DNA from 2 places in the Bacillus sp. FSL K6-3431 genome. Region 1 is predicted to be linked to the other one. Evidence: predicted binding sites of a transcription regulator. Region 1 holds the regulator's gene; the other holds the start of a gene.
What was found. The regulator Rex, encoded in region 1, represses fermentation and respiration genes when NADH is low (regulators of the CRP and FNR family bind a similar motif). The targets are predictions, from matches to a motif close to TTGTGAAATATTTCACAA.

Region 1 (4,437 bases):
TTATATAAGTCGGGAAGGAACATGTTATTTTATGAAAAAAAGATATATATACATCGTTATCACGTTTATATCTATGCATCTGTCCACATATATTGGATTTCCTTTGCTATTGCTCATAGGCACAAAGGTTTTCCATGCTGATCTTAACGATATGAAGGTTCTTGCAGCGGGACTTTGGGTTGTTATTAGCTTTTCGGTCGGATTGGCTATCGTGCTTTTACTTTTAAAGAAAGCAACTCCTTACACGAAAATTGAAAAGTCTAAGCCTTTATCCGCTAGCTCATCTATTAATTGGGCAATTGGCGGAATTTTCCTTGCCTTTATCTCACAAATTGCTGCTGTCTTAGTAGAACAGGTCCTTGGAATTGAAGCTGGTTCACAAAATACACAAAATATCATGAACTTGATCAGAGTTGTGCCCATGGTTGTCATTGCTAGTTCTATTTTAGGTCCAATACTAGAAGAAATCGTCTTTCGTAAAGTCATTTTCGGAACCCTTTATAATCGATTTCCTTTCTGGGTTTCAGCATTGATTAGTGCACTAATCTTTTCTTTAGCACACCAAGAGCCAAAGCATTTAATTATTTATGCGGCGATGGGCTTTACTTTCTCTTTCCTTTATGTAAAAACGGGAAGAATTATTGTTCCTATTATTTCTCATGTAGCCATGAATACAATAGTGACAATTGGACAGTTTAAATTACCAACTAATCAAGAAGTAGTAGGATTGTTGCATAGCTGGATGGGAGGTTTATTCTAATGAGGTCACCGTTATTCTCTGGATTCATATATATAGTCCTAGGAGCTATTTTTACCTTCTTTGCCATTCAACAAGTTACAGCAAATGATTGGAATATCTTCGCTTACTTACTAGTCATTCTCGCTACCTTTGATTTCGGGGCGGGGTTTCGATTACTTTCTATACACTTCAAATTAAAAAAGGTGAAAAAATAAGAGACTTTAAGCGAAAGTCTCTTTTTTTTCTTTGAAGTATGCATTTATCATCATGTCTAGATATTAAGACACTTTCCATCTTTTCTAAACCACGGTTCTTCTTTTATCATTTATTCTGCTTGTGTTCGTACTTTTTTTCCGCAGCTTGCGCTTTTTTATATCCAATTTTCGAAATCCATATACTAATTTCATATAAGATAAAGAGCGGTACGGTTACCAATAAATGCGATACGATATCAGGTGGTGTAATAAATGCAGCAATCACAAATAAGATAAAGTATGCATATTTTCTAATTTTCGACAAAAAAGATGGTGTGACAATTCCCAACCTTGCTAAAAACAGTAAGACAACTGGCAATTGGAATAGTATGCCAAATGGAATTGTAATTTGGAATAAAAATTGAAAATACTCATTAATTCCGATTGTCGTTTGGATATCCATATTCCCCGAAAGCGTAAGCATGAATTGGATGACAAATGGAAACAAAATGAAGTAAGCAAAAGAGATACCCAATAAAAATAAAAACACGGAAACAGGGATATATCCTAGTGTTACTTTACGTTCCTTTTCATGAAGCCCCGGGCTAATAAATGCCCACAACTGATATAAAATCAGCGGTGAAGTAATGATGAATGCAAGTAAAAGTGCCATTTGCATATATACTTTAAATGGATCTGTGATTCGAAATGCATTCATCGTTAAATCTTGCACAATATCCGCACTTTGTATGATTTTAATTAGTGGCTGTGCAAGGAAAAATCCGCCGATCACTGCAAACATTAAGAAAACGACTATAATGATCAGCCGTTTTCTTAATTCTTCTATATGGTCATAAATCGTCATATCATTCTGACTCATAATATGTCATCCTATCATTGGTCGGCGTCTTGCTTCTTCTCTTTTTCATCTTCATCAGCAAGTCCCTTTGTCGCGTTCTTAAACTCACGTAATGTATTACCCGCTGCTTTTCCAAGCTCTGGCAATTTCTTAGGTCCAAAAATCAATAAAGCAACAAGTGCAATTAAAATCCAACTACCCGGTCCTGGCATTGCGCCCACCTCCTTATAGTACGTGTTCAAAAAGGTGCCAAATAAGAAACAAGAAGTTCGAGGCGAGAAGGTTTTGAGGATCTGACTTGCACAGGATGTGCTGACTTCTGTGTTGCTCACAGGACGTGAGCGAGCTTAACAGAAGATCCTTCCTGTAGCTACGTGAGAACCGGAAAAACCGAGCAACGAAGAAATTCGCCGTTTATCATTTGGTGACTTTTTGAACATCCTCTTATTGTTTATTTTAACGGATTGATCCTAACTTAGCTATTCTAATTACCCTATTCCTGTGAAATTTCCGTGTCTGTATCGGCGTAATTTTTCAAAAAGTAAATAAGTGACTGTAGCTCCACAGCTAGGTCAATATGGTGAACACGAACGGAAGATGGAACTGTAAGCCTTGCAGGTGTGAAATTTAATATTCCTTTCACATTGGCTTTTTCCAATTCATCAGTGATTTGCTGAGCGGCATTCGCAGGTACTGTCAAAATCACGACCGAAATATCATCCTCTTGAAGACGTTCCTTGAGTTCTCGCATATCATATATTGGTACCTCACCCATCATTGTACCCACTTTGTCCGAATCCACTTCAAACGCCATCGTAATCTTCGTATTATTGTTTTTGAGGAAATTATAATTTAAAAAAGCTGTTCCCAGATTTCCAACCCCAATTAACGCAACTTTTGTTAACTCATCTTGGTCCAACGTTTTGGAAAAGAAATTTAACAGATAATTCACATTATACCCATATCCTTTTTTTCCCAGCGCGCCAAAATAAGAAAAATCTCTACGAATCGTGGCGGAATCTACTTTTACTGCTTCGCTTAACTCCGCGGATGAAACACGTTGCTTGCCAGATGCATGAAGGTTTTTAATAAATCTATAATAAAGTGGTAACCGCTTTGCCGTTGCATGTGGAATTTTAACTGTTTCTTCGCTCATTTATTTGTCCCCCTTACCACTTCCGCTTTCGCGTTGAAAATTATTACTTGATACCCCACCTGTTTTTTCTATAAGTAAAGTAGGCCCCATCCTGTCCGAACAGTTTCAGGTTTCCCACTAACATCTCCATTTTCGCCCGACCATCTTCATTAAAATGCGTCAATTTATTCACAACCAACACCTCTTCACTATAATACACTATTTCAATCGAACTGTCTTTTTTGCAAAACAAAATAGAGGAAGATTGCCGTAATTAGTGAATATGCGTTAAACTAGGTAGTACTTGAGGTGAATTAACATGATGTTATTACAAATACAACAATTGACAAAATACTTTGGTGCAGAGTTAATTTTATCGAATATAAAATTAGAAATACAATCAAAAGATCGAATCGCACTTGTCGGTAGAAACGGCGCTGGAAAATCAACGCTATTAAAAATGATTGCAGGTCATTTATCGTATGATTCCGGACAAATAGTCAGGCCAAAAGATGTATCGATTGGTTATTTAGCACAAAATACCGGACTCGAATCAACACTAACCATCTGGGATGAAATGCTTACCGTTTTTACTGATTTAATGAAGATGGAAACAGAAATCAGAAAAATCGAGCAAGAATTATCAGATCCCACCAGCTATAAACAGGAAGATAAATATGAACGGCTTTTACATGATTATGACCAACTACAAGTTACATTCAAAGATAGTGGTGGATATCAATATGAATCAGACATTCGATCCGTTTTGCATGGATTACGATTTTATGAACAAGATTATGATACTTTAATTTCAACTTTAAGTGGTGGCCAGAAGACACGTCTCGCACTAGCAAAGCTATTACTTACAAAACCAGATATTCTCATCCTAGATGAACCTACCAATCACCTGGATATTGAAACCCTATCTTGGTTAGAGCAATATTTACAAGGCTACGCAGGCGCTATCCTAATCGTATCGCATGACAGGTATTTTTTAGATAAAGTCGTGAACCAAGTGTACGAGCTCTCAAGACATGAAATGATAAAATTCCATGGTAATTACAGCAAATATTTAATCCATAAAGCTGAAACATATGAACGTGAGATGAAACAATTTGAGAAGCAACAAGGAGAGGTTTCGAAACTGCAAGATTTTATCCAGCGGAATTTGGCACGTGCATCCACAACCAAAAGAGCACAGAGTCGCCGTAAACAGCTAGATAAAATCCAGCTTTTAGATAAGCCGACCAGCGGTGAAAAATCTGCTAACTTCTCATTCGGAATAGACCGTCCCAGTGGAAATGATGTCTTAAAAATAACAGACGCAGGAATTGGCTATGAAAAAGATAATATGCTCTCGGAAAATATTAATGTTAATATTTCTCGGAAAGATAGCATTGCGTTAGTTGGTCCAAATGGTGTTGGCAAATCTACTTTATTAAAAACGATCATTAAAAAATTATCTTTGCTAGAAGGTTCGCTAGCATTTGGTACAAATGTAGAGGTTGGA
Region 2 (4,437 bases), 320 kb from region 1:
TCCGGGATAGCCATGTTGCCAATGTCACTTACATGGCCACTTGGAGCAGTTTTTTCGGGGAGATGGATGAGCAGGAAACCAATTGCTCATATTACATTGATAGGTATTGCAGTCATTATCATTGGATGCATCGGCTTAGTATTTTTTCGGACTGATACAACGGTGGCATGGATGATGGTCGTCACGGCTATTTTGGGGCTGGGTTTTGGGCTAGCCTTTACAGCATTCACAGTTGCAGTTCAATCATCAGTAGATTGGAATATGCGTGGAGCGGCAATGGGATCGAATAATTTATTAAGGAATTTAGGACAAGCAATTGGAATTGCCATTTCAGGCTTATGGTTAAGTGATGAGTTAAAAGGGCATGCATTAGAGTCAAGTTTGCACACAGTCTTTATTATGTTAGTAGTGCTGGCAGTATGTGCATTTGCTGTAACGGGAATATTACTAAATAAAAAAGAAATGGCTCTATCCACTGATTAAAATAAAAGAATTCAGCTATAAGAGGATCTACTCATAAAAATAATTTGCTTTATAATAATAATCTACATATCTTTTGAGGTCTAAGGGCTTGAGGAACAACTGGGTGATCTTTAGCAGCAAATTGAAATACTTTTAACGTATAGATGAACTCAATAGACAGAGTAATACATCTTATTAAGCAATCGAGGTGCTAATCTACTATTCTAGAAGCTGGGGCACCTTTATTACAAGCAGAAGTTTTTTGCTAATCAAATTAAATTAATTAACAGCAGGTGAGTATCCAATGAAGAAGCTGTTATTCGTAACAGACTTGTACTATGAAGCAAAAGGACGTGCATATTATGAGGAAGATTTATTCCTTACTTCAAAGCTTAGAGAAAATTTTCAGTTGCTAATTTGTCATCCAGAAGACGTTGAAACATTTGAAAAAGATTTTGACTTAATTGTATTTCGAAATGCTGGACCAGTAGCGAATTATAAGGATAAATATCTTACATTCCGAAATCGAGTAGTTTCAAATTGTTTGAAAACATATAATTCATTTGATGGAAAGGCCGATATGAATGGAAAAGAATACTTAATCGAGCTAACAGATGCCAAATTTCCTGTTATTCCAACGATTGATACACTCCATTCTTTAGATAAACTCCCTAATGTAGAAAACTATATTTTAAAACCAAAAGATGGGGCTGATTCCATCGGGATGGAAATTGTCTTCAAAAATGAATTGTCCATAAAAGTGAACCCAAATAAAAAAGATACTTTAGTACAGCCTTTTATTAACTTTGATTATGAGGTGTCTTTCTATTTCATCGACCATGAATTTCAATATGCTCTTTATGCACCAGATATAGAAAATAGATGGGATCTAAAAGAGTATGTTCCTACGAAGGAAGATTTATTATTTGCGCAACGTTTCATTGAATGGAACAATCTTGATTGGGGAATTCAACGAGTGGATGCATGTCGAACTAATAAAGGCAATCTTTTATTAGTTGAACTTGAAGATTTAAATCCATATCTTTCTCTATTGGAATTATCATCTGAAACGCGTGATACATTCATAGAAACATTGAAAAAATCATTACATAAGGCTCTTCAATCCTAAGAGGTAAATGAAAATATTGTACCCAATAAAAGAAAATTACGGATAGTAGTTTGGGTGAAATTAAAAAATAGAAGTAGGCGTTTATCCATGGAGATTTCATTGATTAGACATGGTAAATCTAAGTTTACCGATAGGCAGCTTATAACATGTAATGAGTTTAATGATTGGGTAAAAAGGTACGATGATAAAGGGGTGTTAGAAGAAAGTTCCTATCCTATGGATACACTTAATAAGATACAATCAGCCAGTATTGTGATGACTAGCGATTTGAAAAGGTCAGTTGAGTCAGCGATGCTATTGCATCAACATGCTAAAGTGACTTCGATGCCAGTCTTTCGCGAAACAGAGCTGCCTGTTTCTTCTTTAAAATGTAATGCGATAAAATTACATCCAAATATATGGGCAGTTGTTTTAAGGTGTTTGTGGTTTAGTGGATATTCAATAGGGTGTGAATCTTACAGCGATGCAAAGCAAAGGGCACAAAAGGCAGCGCAAGTATTAATTGAACACTCTCAAGAATATAAATCAAGTGCCTTAGTTGGACATGGTTTTTTTAATATGTTAATAGCGAAAGAACTACAAAAAAGAGGATGGAAAGGTAAAAGAAGAACGAGTAGTAAACACTGGAACTGTACCACTTATTATTTTCATAATTAATGAACTTTTAGTTACCTTTATCGGTTGTTAGAAAATCAAAAAACTAATAATAAAAACAGATAGTATAGAGCCAATCCAATTTGGAATGGCTCTATATTTTTTATGGATAAAAACCTTAATAAATGCGTTTTGGATGAGTATATCAATCCAGACTTTTTATAGTATCTTAAACATTTATCATAATCCAGCTTTTAAAAAAATGCTAATTATTATTCTTCTATAATATTAATATTGCTTTGGCTTTATTAACATTGTGTGACTTACCACTGTATTATTTCATGAACACTTTGTGACATTAATCACAAAGAATTGTTTTTAGCATTCTATGAGAATAAAATAATCTATGTAGTTTTTCATTATCACTATATACGTCTTACATCATGTAAGTTAGCTTTTAAAATAAAAGAAAGGGGTACTTTAATGAAAATGAAATGGGCTCTTTTAAGTTTGGTTATCACTAGTATCGTGGCGTTAACGGGTTGTGAATCATTAATGGTTTTGGATCCTAAAGGGCCACAAGCTGAAACGCAAGCGAATGTCATTTGGATTTCGATTGCGACCATGGCGGTCGTTGTGATTGTCGTTTTCGCTCTATTAATATTTATTGTAACAAAATACCGTGCATCGAAACAAAGTGATGATTATGAACCACCACACATTGAAGGGAATCCGATTGTTGAATCAATTATTGTCGGGATTCCAGTTTTAATCATCATCTTTCTTTCAATCGTAACTGTTAAATCCACATATGAAGTGGAGGCAACACCGAAAGGCTATGAAAATCAAGAACCATTGATTGTTTATGCCTCATCTTCTAATTGGAAATGGCATTTTAGTTATCCTGAAGAGGATATAGAAACAGTTAACTACTTATATATCCCCACAGATCGGGCATTGGAATTTAAACTGTATTCATACGGACCGATCACGAGTTTTTGGATTCCACAACTTGGGGGACAAAAATACGCGATGTCGGACATGGTGACCACATTACACTTAGCAGCCAGCGTCCCTGGTGAATACATGGGACGAAATGCAAACTTTAGTGGGAAAGGATTCGCCGAAAATACGTTCCAAGTGAAGGCAATGCCAGAATCAGAGTTTGATCAATGGGTGGAAGACGTGAAAACAACAGCTGATCCGCTAACAGAAGAAAAATTCAATGAGTTACTAGAACCGGGTCATCTTGGACAGTTGACGTTCAGTGGAACACATTTAGAATTCTTGCCTGCTCCAGAAGGGGAACATGGTGGCCATAATCATGGATCAAATGATTCTCAAGAAGAATCAGGAGATGAGCATGACGGACATAAACACGATACAGGCGATTCTCATGAAGAATCGAACGAGTAAGATTCAAACAAAATCATAACTAGGTTCTAAGTTTGTTAACTACTAGTTTTAGATGACAGGAAATATTCCTTGAAAGGAGTCTAAGAAGTATGAATTACTTTGATCGATTTGCCATTCCACACCCAAGTCCTGCAATTTATGCAGCGATGGTTGCTATAGGCCTTACGGTTATTGCAGTTATTGCAGGCTTAACATATTTTAAAAAATGGGGTTATTTATGGCGTGAATGGTTAACAACCGTAGACCATAAACGGATCGGGATTATGTATTTGATTTCTGCTTTGCTCATGTTATTTCGTGGCGGAGTGGATGCACTAATGATGCGGGCGCAAACTGCCGTACCCGAAAACACGCTATTAGATGCCCAGCATTACAATGAAGTTTTTACTACCCATGGAGTGGTTATGATCATTTTTATGGCAATGCCGTTTATTTTTGCCTTAATGAACTTCGTTGTTCCATTACAAATTGGTGCTCGTGACGTAGCATTTCCGCGCTTAAATGCACTAAGTTTTTGGACATTCTTTATGGGTGCGATGTTATTCAATATTTCTTTTGTTGTTGGTGGTTCTCCTGATGCAGGTTGGACTTCCTACTTCCCGCTCGCTGGCAATGATTTCAGTCAATCTGTCGGGACAAATTATTATATGCTAGCAATTCAGATTGCTGGAATTGGTACATTAATATCCGGTATTAACTTTATTACGACTATCTTAAAAATGAGAGCACCTGGTATGACATTAATGAAGATGCCAATGTTCACATGGACTGCATTTATCACGAATGCAATTGTCGTTTTTGCATTTCCAGTACTGACTGTTACACTTCTTTTGGGA

Region 2: the regulator Rex is predicted to act here: its motif matches at 2,536-2,553, upstream of qoxA (cytochrome aa3 quinol oxidase subunit II).

What each region holds. Positions count from the first base shown of each region.
Region 1 is NZ_JBBOCT010000001.1:4,121,760-4,126,196, reverse strand. Features, by position in the region: gene MHB53_RS20050 (CPBP family intramembrane glutamic endopeptidase) at 32-760, shown strand; gene MHB53_RS20045 (YdiK family protein) at 760-954, shown strand; gene tatC (twin-arginine translocase subunit TatC) at 1,061-1,813, opposite strand; gene MHB53_RS20035 (twin-arginine translocase TatA/TatE family subunit) at 1,828-2,004, opposite strand; gene MHB53_RS20030 (redox-sensing transcriptional repressor Rex) at 2,286-2,948, opposite strand; gene MHB53_RS20025 (ABC-F family ATP-binding cassette domain-containing protein) at 3,247-4,437, shown strand, end outside.
Region 2 is NZ_JBBOCT010000001.1:4,443,450-4,447,886, forward strand. Features, by position in the region: gene MHB53_RS21395 (MDR family MFS transporter) at 1-483, shown strand, start outside; gene MHB53_RS21400 (hypothetical protein) at 767-1,591, shown strand; gene MHB53_RS21405 (histidine phosphatase family protein) at 1,679-2,248, shown strand; gene qoxA (cytochrome aa3 quinol oxidase subunit II) at 2,669-3,601, shown strand; gene qoxB (cytochrome aa3 quinol oxidase subunit I) at 3,691-4,437, shown strand, end outside.